3 regions of the Streptomyces sp. NPDC096176 genome follow, and region 2 is predicted to be linked to each of the others. Evidence: riboswitches for the same ligand, from Rfam matches in the RefSeq annotation. Region 2 holds a riboswitch; each other region holds the start of a gene.
What was found. A riboswitch is a leader RNA that binds a small molecule or an ion and turns the genes downstream of it on or off. The one in region 2 is predicted to bind cyclic di-AMP.

Region 1 (4,203 bases), on a different contig from region 2:
CGAGGTCGACCGCTTCGTGACGGCGTTCGAAGCCGTGATGGAAGACGCCCATGGGGGCGGCGGGCTGATGTGGGACTTCGGCAAGACACTGGTGAGGCAGGCGGTCGCGAACCGCTGAGCCGGGCCCGGGGCGTCGGGCTGCCGCGATCGGCGTCAACGGCGCGGGTGAGGGGTTTTGCCTCTGGGGCAAGGAATTTGCCTCAGAGGCAGGATTCTGGCGCAATGGAGGCATGACCACCCCCGTCGAGCCGGCGCGTGACGAGCTGCCCGAGATGGCGCCCCGGCTGCGTGAACTGCGCCGCCGCCGCGGACTCACCCTCGAGTCGGCCGCCCAGCGGGCGGGACTGTCACCCGCCCACCTCTCCCGACTGGAGACGGGCCGGCGACAGCCCTCGCTGCCGATGCTGCTCGCCCTTGCCCGGATCTACGGTACGACGGTGGCGGAGCTTCTCGGCGAGCAGCCGCTGGAGAAGGACCCGGTCGTCCGCGCCCGCCGGGAACCCGCGGCGGCCGACGGCTGGCACTACCGACGGGCCGGAGCCCCCGGCCGGGCGATGCAGGCCCTCCGTGTGACGGTCCCGTACGGTGTCCAGGGAGATCTGGAGCGCGTGCACCCGGGCGAGGAGTGGCTCCATGTCGTGGAGGGACGGCTCCGTCTCACCCTCGGCGACACGGTGTACGACCTGGCTCCCGGAGACAGCGCGCACTTCGATTCGCTCACCCCGCACCGCATCGCCGCCTCCGGCCCCGAGGGGGCCGAGCTGCTGTTCGTGCACACACTGCTGCAGAGTTCGGAACTGCACCCCACCTCTGACCGGTAAGGAAGGCGATCGAAGGCATGTCCCACGACCCCTTGGACCGACGCGCCACGGGCGGCGAGAGCTCCAGTGAGGAGCGGTTTCCCCGCGGGCTGGTGATCCGGCTCTTCCTCTATCTGATCGCGGGCCACGTCATCGCCGGATTCCTCTACCTGCTGTTCCTGGTGGGTGGCCAGAACCAGTGACCCGGTGCCTCAGCCCTCTTCGAGAAGTCGTGTGCGCAGCCGCTCGCGGGTTTCGCGGGAGAGCTTGAGGCCCTCGGTGAGGTACCGCTCCGGTGTGCCCCAGTTCTCCTCGATCGCGTCGAAGGCCGCGGCCAGGTACTCGGCGCGGGCGTCGAAGAGCGGGCTGAGCAGTTCCATCACCTCGGGGGACATTCCGGTGGGGGAGCTGTCGGTGCGCCGGACCTTGTAACGGCGGTGCGGGTCGTTGGACTTGAGGTAGTCCGCCTCGATCGCGTCCCGCTCCACGCCGACGGCCAGCAGTGACACGGCGATCGACAGCCCGGCGCGGTCCTTGCCGGCGGCGCAGTGCATCAGGGCCGGGACGCTGTCCTCGGCCAGTGCGTGCAGAACCTGGCTGTGCTCGGCCGTCCGCTCCTTGACGATCATGCGGTACGAGGCGATCATCCGCCCTGCGCCCTTGCCGTCGTCGAGGATGGCCTTGAGCTGATCGAGATTGCCGTCCCGGACCATCTTCCAGAACTCGGCGCCGTCGGCCGGGTCGCTCAGCGGCAGATTCACATTGCGCACGCCGGGCAGCTCGACGTCCGGGCCCTCCAGCCGCTGGTCGGCGGCGTTGCGGAAGTCGAAGATCGTGTGCAGTCCCAGGGTCGTGAGGAACGCCGCGTCGCTCGCCGTCGCGTGCGCCAGGTGTCCGCTGCGGAAAAGCCGGCCGTGCCGCACCCGCCGCCCGTCCACGGTCGGCAGTCCGCCCACGTCCCGGAAGTTGCGGACACCGGTCAGCTCCGGCTCTGTCGAGGGGGCCTGCGGCAGCTGCTGCGTCACGAGGACTCCTTCAGGTACTGCCGTCGGCGCTGGTCGCCGACGATGGCGCGGCTTCGACCATACGACACTCGTTCATGAGGCACTCATCTCGGCCATGAACCAACGGTGTTGACGGACGCGTGCCGATTTCCTCGGGTGCGCAGCCCCGACGGTCCGCACGGCGGGTGATGTACGGGGACCTGTCCGGTCCTGCGAAGGGGTGCCCCTCACCGGTGGGGGCGAAATGGTGCATCTGTATCGAGTGCGTTCATTACGGGCGACGGTGGCAGGGAGCGGTATCGCCCCCTCGTGGCCGTGACCGGCGGCCACATTCTTGCTCCTTCGGTGGAGGTGGAAAGCGAGGGGCCGTAGCGCGCTGCGGTAAGTGCGGGAGTAGATGGCTAAATGTATGTTCTGTCCGAATTAGCTGTTTAGGCATAACGTGCCCCGTAAGCAGGGGGGATGGGCTGCGGTCCGTGAGCAGCGTCATATCCGTGACGTTCTGTGGCCGCGTCGGTGACACGAATTCCCTCCTCGGCAAGGGAATTGATGCTCCGTTGTCCACGGAGGGTGACCGGGAAATCCCTGTTGATATCACCCCCGTCATTGATCGGGGAAAATCGTGGCTTGTCCGGGACTGCCCGACTCGCCTACGGTCACGCTCAATCCGGACGGACCGCCTAATCCTGCCGCCGACCGGAATTCGAACCCACCCACGTGTGGCAGGAGCGGGGGACCCAGGTAGTACGCCGATTCCGGTTAATTCGGACGGCTTGGGGTGAAGTCGTGCACGTTCACGACCGGGCATCTCCAGCCCGAACCCGACAGCTCACCTCGCAGGCGCCGGAGAGGAAAGCGCCATGCCCGCAAAGGGTAAGCACCGCCGTCCCAAGACCAACCCGATCACCCGTGGCTTCGTTGTCGCCGGTACGGGTGGCGCCGCCATCGCGCTGCCCCTGTTCGGCGCCACCTCCGCCAACGCCGCACCCGCGGCGGCACCGGCCACAGCTCCGGAGCAGGCCGCCACCGCGGCCCCCGGCGCCGTCGAGGCTGCCGCCCTTCAGGGCGCCAAGAAGGCCCCGAAGACGTACACCGTCGTCGCCGGCGACTACCTGTCGAAGATCGCGGAAGAGCAGAACGTCCGCGGCGGCTGGAAGCAGCTCTTCAACGACAACCGCCGCGCCATAGGCGCCGACCCCGCGCTGATCCACCCGGGTCTCGAGCTGACGATCGGCGCCAAGTCCAAGGTCAAGAACGACCCCGAGCCCCGCTCCGAGTCGCAGACCCGTCCCTCGCGCGACGACTCGCGGCCCGCCGCGCCGCAGGCCGAGGCTCCGGCGAAGGAGGCTCCCGCGAAGGAGGCATCCACCCCGGCGTCCGGCTTCTCCGCCCCGGTCGACGCGGGCGTCACCACGCCGTACCGCGCCTCCGGCGCCATGTGGTCCAGCGGTTACCACACCGGTGTCGACTTCGCCGCCTCCTCCGGCACCTCCGTGAAGGCCGTCGGAGCCGGCACCGTCGTCTCTGCCGGCTGGAGCGGCTCGTACGGCAACGAGGTCGTCATCCAGCACACGGACGGCACCTACTCCCAGTACGCCCACCTCTCCTCGCTGGGCGTCTCCAGCGGTCAGTCCGTGTCCGGTGGTCAGCAGATCGGCCTCTCCGGCTCCACGGGCAACTCCTCCGGCCCGCACCTGCACTTCGAGATCCGGACCGGCCCGAGCTACGGCTCCGACATCGACCCGCTGGCCTACCTCCGGGAGCACGGCGTCTCCCTCTGACCCCTCCGAACCGTCCGATCGCCCTGGGTCCCAGGTGATCTGACATGGTGTTCGCCTCCGGTGCGGCAAGCACCGGCCGGCGGTCCACGTCGGCAAGCCCCCGCCCCGCACAACGCGGAGCGGGGGCTTCCGCGTATTCCGGGTTGGCCGAATCTTGACCGGTGGCAAAGATCACCCCGCGTCAACCCCTCCTTACGGTCGCGTAGGTCACATCCGTAAAGGAAAGATGTGCTCTCGTGGCAGACGATTCGAGAACAGAGATCAGTAACGCATTCGGGTCGTACGCGGCGATCGGTGACAGCTTCACCGAGGGCGTGGGGGACCCGGGGCCCGACGGGAGATACGTCGGCTGGGCGGACCGTTTCGCGGTCCTGCTCGCCGACCGTAGGCCGGAACACACCTTCAGGTACGCCAACCTCGCCGTACGCGGGCGTCTCCTCGACCAGATCGTCGAGGAGCAGGTGCCCAGGGCCAAGGAACTCGCGCCCGACCTGGTGACCTTCTGCGCCGGTGGCAACGACATCATCAGGCCCGGCTCCGACCCGGACGCCGTCGCCGAGCGCTTCGAACGGGCCGTCGCCGACCTCACGCGCTCGGTGGGCACCGTCATGGTGACCA
Region 2 (4,203 bases):
CAACACCATGGCTGAGCGCCGCGTCAACGTCGGCTGGGCCGAGGGCCTTCACGCCCGCCCCGCGTCCATCTTCGTCCGGGCCGCGACGGCTTCCGGCGTTCCTGTGACGATCGCCAAGATCGACGGCACGCCGGTCAACGCCGCCTCCATGCTTGCCGTGCTCGGTCTCGGCGCCCAGGGCGGCGAGGAAATCGTCCTCGCCTCCGACGCGGACGGCGCGGAGGCCGCCCTGGACCGCCTGGCCAAGCTGGTGGCGGAGGGCCTCGACGAGCTCCCCGAGGCCGTCTGAGCGCTCGGCTCGCGAGGCGCGCGGCATGAGGCGCGTGGCACGGGCGGAGCACGCACCACCCCACGGTGGCGCGACGCCGTGCGGAGCACACCGCCCCCGCGGCAGAGCAGGAATCACGCACGACAAAGCCGCGGCGCTTCGAATTCAGAAGTGCCGCGGCTTTTCGCTTACTGCTCCCCCGAGCAATTCCGGGCAGCATAAAACGACCCGGCTCCACCGCTTCCCTTTTGTATACGCCGCCTGTTAATTCCGGCCGCTCGCCGTGTTTACGGCAGGTTGCGAAGTCCTCACCCGCACCGTGCGCCGCAGCCGGTGCGCCGCCGCGACCCGCTCGGCGTGCAGGGCGGTCAGCGCCCGCGCGCGCTCGGCGTCGCGGCGCGCCACGGCGTCCACGATCGCCCCGTGCTCGGCCCAGGACTCGACCGGCTCGGCCGGCTGCTCCACGGCGTACATCCAGGCGGTCTTGTGCCGCAGCTGAATCAGCAGAGCCGTCAGACCGGGGCTGCCGCAGGCCTGGGCGAGGGTCTCGTGGAACCAGGCGTCGAGGGAGCGCAGGTCCTCGCCCTGTCCCCGCCGCGCCCTGTCCCGGCCCAGTCTGACCAGGCCGCGCAGCACCTTCAAATGCGCTTCCGTGCGCCGCTGGGCGGCGCGCGCCGCGCCCAGCGGCTCCAGCAGCATGCGGATCTCGAGGAGGTCGGCGGCCTCCTGCTCGGTGGGCTCGGCGACGCAGGCGCCCGCGTGCCGCCGGGTGACGACGAACCCCTCCGACTCCAGGGTGCGCAACGCCTCGCGCACGGGAACGCGGGAGACTCCGTAGCGGCGTGCCAGCTGCTCCTCGGTGAGCCGACTGCCGCGTTCGAACACGCCGGAGACGATGTCTTCGCGGATCGCCGTGCATACCGAGTGCGCGGGAATGCGCATGACCGAACCTCCGCCTTGATCCGAGCGAAACGCAACTGATTGACGCGTGTTCCCGTGACTCTATTGCAATGCGCTCGATTTTCCGACGGCAGGCGGGAATCCATGGAACCTTTTGAATGAGCGGGCAATCGCGGAATGGCGGAAACGCCACGCAAAACGCCGAAGGCCCCCGGCGGGGATGCCGGGGGCCCTCGGACACTGCTGGGGCGGGTCAGACGCTGACGCCGTGCGAGCGCAGGTAGGCGACGGGGTCGATGTCGGAGCCGTAGTCCGCGGTGGTCCGGGCCTCGAAGTGCAGGTGCGGGCCGGTCGAGTTGCCGGTCGAGCCGGAGAGACCGATCTGCTGGCCGGGGGTGACCTGCTGGCCGACGGAGACTCCGATGGACGACAGGTGGCCGTACTGCGTGTAGGTGCCGTCGTTCATGCGGATGACGATGTTGTTGCCGTACGCGCCGCCCCAGCCGGCCTCGACCACGGTGCCGGAGCCGACGGCGACGACCGAACTGCCGGACGCAGCGCGGAAGTCGACTCCCGAGTGGCTGCCGGAGGACCACAGGGTGCCACCGGTCTTGTAGCCGGTGGTCACGAAGGAGCCGGCGATGGGGAGCCGGAAGGAGTTCAGGCGCTTGCGCTCGGCCTCGCGGGCGGCGCGCTCCTCGGCCTCGCGGGCCGCCTTGGCGCGGGCCTCGGCCTTGCGCTTCGCCTCGGCCTCGGCCTTTGCCTTCGCCCGCGCCTCGGCGGCGGCCTCCTCGGCCTCCCGCTCCTGGGCGGCGGCCTGGTCGGCTATCTCGTCGGCGATCGATCCCATGGAGACGATATGAGTGAGACCGGTGTCCTCGACGGGAGCGGCCTCGGCGTCGGCGGCGAGCGCCGGGGAGGCGAAGCTGCCGATGACGCCGGTGGTGGCGAGGGCAGCGACGCCCGCGAGGTTCGCCCTGCGGCGCGTCAGGCGGCTCGGGGCACGGTGCTTCCCGGTGGCACGGGTGAACGCCATGAAGAGGCTGGTCCTTTCCTTCCTTCTCGCCTACCGGGTTAGCTGACGGGTTCGGAGCAGGAAGGTCTCCTACGGGCCCCTCCGCGCGGGCGAAGGCGTCCGATTCACCCCAGGGACTTCGTGGGTCCCCGGCTCCCCAGGCTCGCGCCTGACGGGGACTCGGCGATGACTGTCCGATGCCACGGGTGCGGCGATCTTCTGGCGAACAGCCGGATCGACGCTAGGCAGCTCATCTGTCAATCACCAAACGGACAGCCCATTTTGTAGCGCATGCCACAGAGCAGAACGGCCATCTCCCTCACAAAAGCGACAAAGGGCGGAACCCCGGCAAACGATCCGAAGCCGGGGTTCCACTTGGGCACCACATGCCCGTTTCGAACTGTATGACCGATAAGCGACTTTCAATCAGCCCGTGACGACGGTCACTTCACCGATCCCGAGGGCCTTGACCGGTTCCTCGATCTGCGCCGCGTCACCGACGAGCACGGTGACCAGCCGGTCCACCGGGAAGGCGTTGACCACCGCCGCCGTGGCCTCCACCGTGCCCGTCTCCGCCAGCCGCAGATACAGCTGTGCCTGGTAGTCGTCCGGAAGGTGCTGCTCGACCTGATCGGCCAGCGTGCCCGCCACGGACGCCGCCGTCTCGTACTTCAGCGGCGCGACGCCCACCAGGTTCTGCACGGCGACATCGCGCTCTGCCTCGGTGAGCCCCTCGGCCGCAAGCGTGCGGAGCACCTTCCACAGGTCCTCGAGCGCCGGGCCGGTGTTGGGGGTGTCCACGGAGCCGCTGATGGCGAGCATCGAGGCGCCCGAACCGTCCGGCGCGGAGCGCAGCACCTGGGCGAAGGCCCGCACCCCGTAGGTGTACCCCTTCTCCTCGCGGAGCACGCGGTCGAGGCGGGAGGTGAGGGTGCCGCCGAGGCAGTACGTGCCCAGCACCTGGGCGGGCCAGACGCGGTCGTGGCGGTCCGCACCGATACGGCCGATGAGCAGCTGCGTCTGCACGGCGCCGGGGCGGTTGACGATGACCACCCGGCCGGTGTCGTCGGCGCTGATCGCCGGCACGGGGCGGGGCTCCGCGCTGTCGCCCGTCCAGGTGCCCAGCGTCTCGGCGAGGACGGCGTTCAGGTCGACGCCGGTGAGGTCGCCGACGACCACCGCTGTCGCGGTGGCGGGGCGCACGTGCGCATCGAAGAAGGCACGCACGGCCGCCGAGTCGATCCGGGCCACGGTCTCCTCGGTGCCCTGGCGCGGGCGCGAGACACGCAGATCGGCCGGGAAGAGCTCCTTGGACAGCTGCTTTGCGGCCCGGCGGCCCGGGTTGGCCGTCTCGTGCGGGATCTCGTCGAGGCGGTTGCGGACCAGCCGCTCGACCTCGCCGTCCGCGAAGGCAGGGGCGCGCAGCGCCTCGGCGAGCAGGCCGAGAGCCTTGTGCAGCCGGGAGACCGGAACTTCCAGCGAGACCCGGACGCCTGGGTGGTCGGCGTGCGCGTCGAGTGTGGCGCCGCAGCGCTCCAGCTCGGCGGCGAACTCCTCGGCGGAGTGCTTGTCAGTGCCCTCGGAGAGCGCGCGCGCCATGATCGTGGCGACACCGTCGATGCCCTCGGGCTCGGCGTCCAGCGGGGCGTCGAGCGAGATCTCGACGGCCACCACCTGCTGGCCGGGGCGGTGGCAGCGCAGCACCGTCAGGCCGTTGTCGAGAGTGCCGCGCTCGGGCGCCGGAAAGGCCCAGGGGCGGGGGGCGCCCGCCTTCGGCTGCGGGTGGAAGTCCATGGTCACGGCAGCGTCGCTCACTGGTCCGTCCCCTCGTGCTCGTTCTCGTCGGCCGCTTCGGTCTCTTCGGCGATCGGTTCGTAGACCAGCACCGCCCTGTTCTCGGGGTGCAGCCTGGCCTTGGCGACCGCCTGCACCTCCTCTGCGGTGACCTCGAGCACCCGCTTCACAGCGGTGAGCGCCAGCTGCGGGTCGCCGAACAGCACCGCGTAGCGGCACAGTTCGT
Region 3 (4,203 bases), on a different contig from region 2:
CACCACACCGGCTTTTCTGCGCGCCCTGGGCGACGCCCGGCTCATCACTCCGCTGCGGTCGGAGGGCGGCCACCGCCGCTACTCCCGCTACCAGCTGCGCATCGCCGCCCGGGCCCGTGAACTCGTCGACCAGGGAACCCCGGTCGAGGCCGCCTGCCGGATCATCATCCTCGAGGACCAACTCGACGAAGCCCTCCGCCTCAACGAGGAGCTGCGCCGGGCCGGCTCCCAGTGAGCCGGCATCCGGCCCCGACGGCGAGGGCCGCTCCCGTAGGACTGACGGACGACATGCCGTGGATGTGACCGCCTCGGCGGGGCCGGAACGGTAAGTGGATTTGATCTTGCTCCGGATGGCGTAAGGTTGTGTTCACCGACGCGGGGTGGAGCAGCTCGGTAGCTCGCTGGGCTCATAACCCAGAGGTCGCAGGTTCAAATCCTGTCCCCGCTACTGATGGCCACGGCCCGGCAGACGATCGAGAGATCGACTGCCGGGCCGTTGTTGTTCTTCCGGCCGTACCCCCGTTTTCCGGCCGTGCCCGTCTTCTTCCGGCCGTACTCCGTGCGTGCCCGGCGCCCGTCCGTCGCCCGGTTGGACGACGGGGAGTCGCTGCGCGGTGCGTCGGCGCTCAGCCTGGGGAGGGCGCGGCAAAGTCCGCGGCCGTCAGCGGACCCGGTAGGAGAGCACCCTTGGGACAGGAGTCGCGAGACCAGGCCGGCTCCCGGAGCGCCCCGTGGCCCGTACGCGTGCTGCCGGCCCTGATGATCGTCGGCGGTGTCGTCTTCGACCTCCTCACCCCCGCCCGCTTCACCGCGGTACCGCTCTTCGCCGCAGCCCCGCTCATCGCGGCGCCCGTCGTCAGCTGGGTCACGACGCTGCTGACCGGGATCGCGGCGGTGATCGCCGTCAGCGGCCTCCATGTCGTGAACCGGACCGCCGCGCAGATCACGGCGGTCACGGAGACGACCACGCTGCTGACGGTCGCCGCCCTCGCACTGCTCATCAATCGTGTCGTACGGCGCAGCGGGGAGAAGCTCGCCTCGGCCCGGGTCATCGCGGAGACCGCGCAGCGGGCCGTGCTGCCCGAGCCGGTCGAGCGGATCGGCGGCCTGCACATCGCCGCTCGGTACGAGGCGGCGCAGGCGGACGCGTTCATCGGCGGCGACCTCTTCGCCGTGCAGGACACCCAGCACGGGGTACGGCTCGTCGTCGGCGATGTGCGGGGCAAGGGACTGGGCGCGGTCGGGACGGTGGCCGTGATCATCGGAGCGTTCCGTGAGGCGGCCGAGCAGGAGAGCTCCCTGGAGGGCGTGGCCCAGCGGCTGGAGCGGGCGCTCCGGCGCGAGGGCATCCGACGGGAGGGGCTCGACCTCGTCGAGGGGTTCACCACCGCCGTGCTGGGCGAGATCCCGCGCGGCCGGGCCTTGGTACGGCTGGTGAACCGTGGCCATCCGGAGCCGCTTGTGCTGCGTGCCGACGGCGGTGTCGACGTGCTCGAGCCGTCGGAGGCGGCGCTGCCGCTGGGAATGGGTGAGTTGGGGTCGTGGTCGGACAGGGCGGACGAGTATCCGCTGCCCGACGGGGCGACGCTGCTGCTCTATACGGACGGGGTGACGGAGGCGCGCGACGACCGGGGGGTCTTCTACGATCCCGTCGAGCGGCTCGGGGGACGTCTTTTCCCGGGGCCGGACGAGCTTCTGGACGCACTGATCGACGATGTCCGCCGGCACACGGGCGGCGGGTCGAACGACGACATGGCGCTGCTGGCGGTCGCCCGGCCCGCGGCGGGCGGGCCGGAACGGCGCCGGACGATGCCGGTGGTCCCGGCGTACCCGTCCTGATTGCGGTGCGTAGTCGTAGCACACCCCTCCGCATAACAGCTGACACACCATCAGGAACACGGGCCCGTCTGACGTTTGATCAAGTCGCCCGGGTCCGGCCGCTTCTGTCCGGTTAAGTCCCGGCCGAAGCCGTTAACGATCACCCGGAACAGCTTGGATTCCAGCCCCGGCGTCTATTAACGTTCGATAACGCAGCGCGGTCGTCCCAGCCGTCGTAAGAGGCGGCACCGTGCGCACGCGCCGAATCCCGCAAGGGAACCGGGGAACCACTCATTGGGGTGAATCGGGCACCTTTTGCCGCTCCGTCGAGCGGCCGAGGTACTCGTAGGAGACCTTCCTGCTCCGAACCCGTCAGCTAACCCGGTAGGCGATAAGGAAGGAAGGAGAACGCCTTCGTGGCGTCCAACATGCCTGCCCCCGAGGCCCGCTTCGCGTCCGAACGCTTCGGCGACGACGCACCCGAGCGGACCTGGGAGGAGTGGAATCCCACCGAGGACTCCATCCGCCCGGTGCGCGGTCGGCACCGCGTCATCAAGCAGCGGGGCGGGCTCGCCCGCAGCTCCACGGTGCTCGGAGTCGGCGTGATCGCCGCTGTCGGTGCGGGCGGCATAGCCACCGCGCAGGACAAGCCCGCGGTCTCCATATCTCTGCCCGACGCCATCACCGACAAACTCCCCGACGCCAAGTCCCTTCCGGGCGTGGGATCCCTGATCTCGGACGACTCCGTGGACTCCGCCGCGCAGGCGAACACGGCGCCGCTCACCGCCGCGACGACCGTCGCCGACGGCGGCACAAGCTCCGCTCAGGGGGCGGGCGCGGGCGAGGCACTGCGCGCCCGCATCCTCCAGCAGGCCGAGCAGCAGCAGGCGGAGGCGGACGCCGAGGCGAAGGCAGCGGCGGAGACGCTCGCCGCCGAGCAGGCCGCGGCAGCTGCCGAGAAGCAGCAGAGCGCGGCGGAAGCCAAGGCCGCAGAGGAGAAGCGCAAGGCCGAGGAGGCCGCGCGGGCCAAGGCGGAGGCAGAGCGTCTCGCCGAGCTCGCCAAGAGCTTCGCCCTCCCCACCTCTTCGTACACTCTCACCTCCACGTACGGCGAGTCCGGCTCCATGTGGTCCTCCGGGCAGCACACCGGCCTCGACTTCGCCGCCCCGACGGGCACCCCGGTCAAGGCCGTGCACGGCGGCACGGTCAAGTCCGCGGGCTGGTCCGGCTCCTACGGCTACCGCATCGTGCTCGAGCTCGACGACGGCACCGAGATCCTGTACGCCCACCTGTCGTCGATGACGGCGAGCGCCGGCCAGAAGGTGACGACCGGCGAAACCATCGGACGCGTCGGCGCCACGGGCAACGTCACCGGGCCGCACCTGCATCTTGAGGTGCACACCACGGGCGGCTCCGGCATCGACCCCATGGCGTGGCTGCGCGGCAAGGGCCTCACGGTCTGACCCCCTGCCCGGTACGGGACCACCGCGGCGCCTCGGACACCACTGAACGAGGCACCCGGCGACTCCTGTGCCGGGCATACCCATGTCTCCGGCAGCCCGGGCGCACCCCCCGATGCCAGGGCTGCCGGAATACGCCGGGGAAGACGAGTTGTTGATCAGCGCATGGCCTCCTCACGCACTCTCGGCTCCTCCGACCTCAGCGTCTTTCCGCTCGCCCTCGGCGGCAACGTCTTCGGCTGGACGGCCGACGAGACGCGGACCTTCGCCGTGCTCGACGCATACACCTCCGCAGGAGGCAATTTCGTCGACACCGCCGACAGTTACTCGTCCTGGGTGCCCGGAAACGAGGGCGGCGAGTCGGAGACGCTCATCGGCAAGTGGCTCGCCGCCCGCGGCAACCGCTCCGAGGTCGTCGTCGCCACCAAGGTCGGCGCCCACCCTCGGCACCAGGGCCTCTCCGCCACCACGATCAAGGCCGCGGCGGAGGAGTCGCTGGCCCGGCTGGGGACCGACTACATCGACCTCTACTACACCCACTTCGACGACCCGTCCGTGCCCGTCGAGGAGATCATCACCGCCCTCGACCAGCTGGTGAAGGAAGGCAAGGTCCGCGCGATCGCCGCCTCCAACCTCAGCGCCGAGCGGCTCCAGGCCTCCCTGGACTTCTCCGAGCGGGAGGGCCTCGCCCGCTACACGGCGCTGCAGCCGCACTACAACCTGGTCTCGCGCCACACATACGAGGGCGAGCTCCAGGAAACCGCCGCCCGCGCCGGACTCGCCGCCGTCCCCTACTACGCGCTCGCGTCCGGCTTTCTCACCGGCAAGTACCGGCCGGGCGCCGCGGTGGAGAGCGCCCGGGCCCAGGGCGCGTCCAAGCACCTGGAGTCGGAGCGGGGCCTTCGGGTCCTCGCCGCGCTCGACG

Region 1: linked by a shared signal. The riboswitch ahead of ACIQ7Q_RS32165 (peptidoglycan DD-metalloendopeptidase family protein) and the one ahead of ACIQ7Q_RS27175 (M23 family metallopeptidase) in region 2 are both predicted to bind cyclic di-AMP.
Region 3: linked by a shared signal. The riboswitch ahead of ACIQ7Q_RS34570 (M23 family metallopeptidase) and the one ahead of ACIQ7Q_RS27175 (M23 family metallopeptidase) in region 2 are both predicted to bind cyclic di-AMP.

The regions. Positions count from the first base shown of each region.
Region 1 is NZ_JBIWFV010000017.1:80,459-84,661, reverse strand. It holds gene ACIQ7Q_RS32185 (aspartate aminotransferase family protein) at 1-118, shown strand, start outside; gene ACIQ7Q_RS32180 (helix-turn-helix domain-containing protein) at 231-821, shown strand; gene ACIQ7Q_RS32175 (DUF6126 family protein) at 839-1,003, shown strand; gene ACIQ7Q_RS32170 (tyrosine-protein phosphatase) at 1,013-1,825, opposite strand; cyclic di-AMP (ydaO/yuaA leader) riboswitch at 2,505-2,662, shown strand; gene ACIQ7Q_RS32165 (peptidoglycan DD-metalloendopeptidase family protein) at 2,665-3,585, shown strand; gene ACIQ7Q_RS32160 (SGNH/GDSL hydrolase family protein) at 3,822-4,203, shown strand, end outside.
Region 2 is NZ_JBIWFV010000011.1:113,510-117,712, reverse strand. It holds gene ACIQ7Q_RS27185 (HPr family phosphocarrier protein) at 8-289, shown strand; gene ACIQ7Q_RS27180 (GntR family transcriptional regulator) at 533-1,210, opposite strand; gene ACIQ7Q_RS27175 (M23 family metallopeptidase) at 1,422-2,204, opposite strand; cyclic di-AMP (ydaO/yuaA leader) riboswitch at 2,218-2,379, opposite strand; gene ACIQ7Q_RS27170 (M16 family metallopeptidase) at 2,610-3,977, opposite strand; gene ACIQ7Q_RS27165 (M16 family metallopeptidase) at 3,995-4,203, opposite strand, start outside.
Region 3 is NZ_JBIWFV010000026.1:3,590-7,792, forward strand. It holds gene ACIQ7Q_RS34555 (MerR family transcriptional regulator) at 1-235, shown strand, start outside; tRNA gene ACIQ7Q_RS34560 (tRNA-Met) at 375-448, shown strand; gene ACIQ7Q_RS34565 (PP2C family protein-serine/threonine phosphatase) at 688-1,839, shown strand; cyclic di-AMP (ydaO/yuaA leader) riboswitch at 2,068-2,224, shown strand; gene ACIQ7Q_RS34570 (M23 family metallopeptidase) at 2,235-3,281, shown strand; gene ACIQ7Q_RS34575 (aldo/keto reductase) at 3,444-4,203, shown strand, end outside.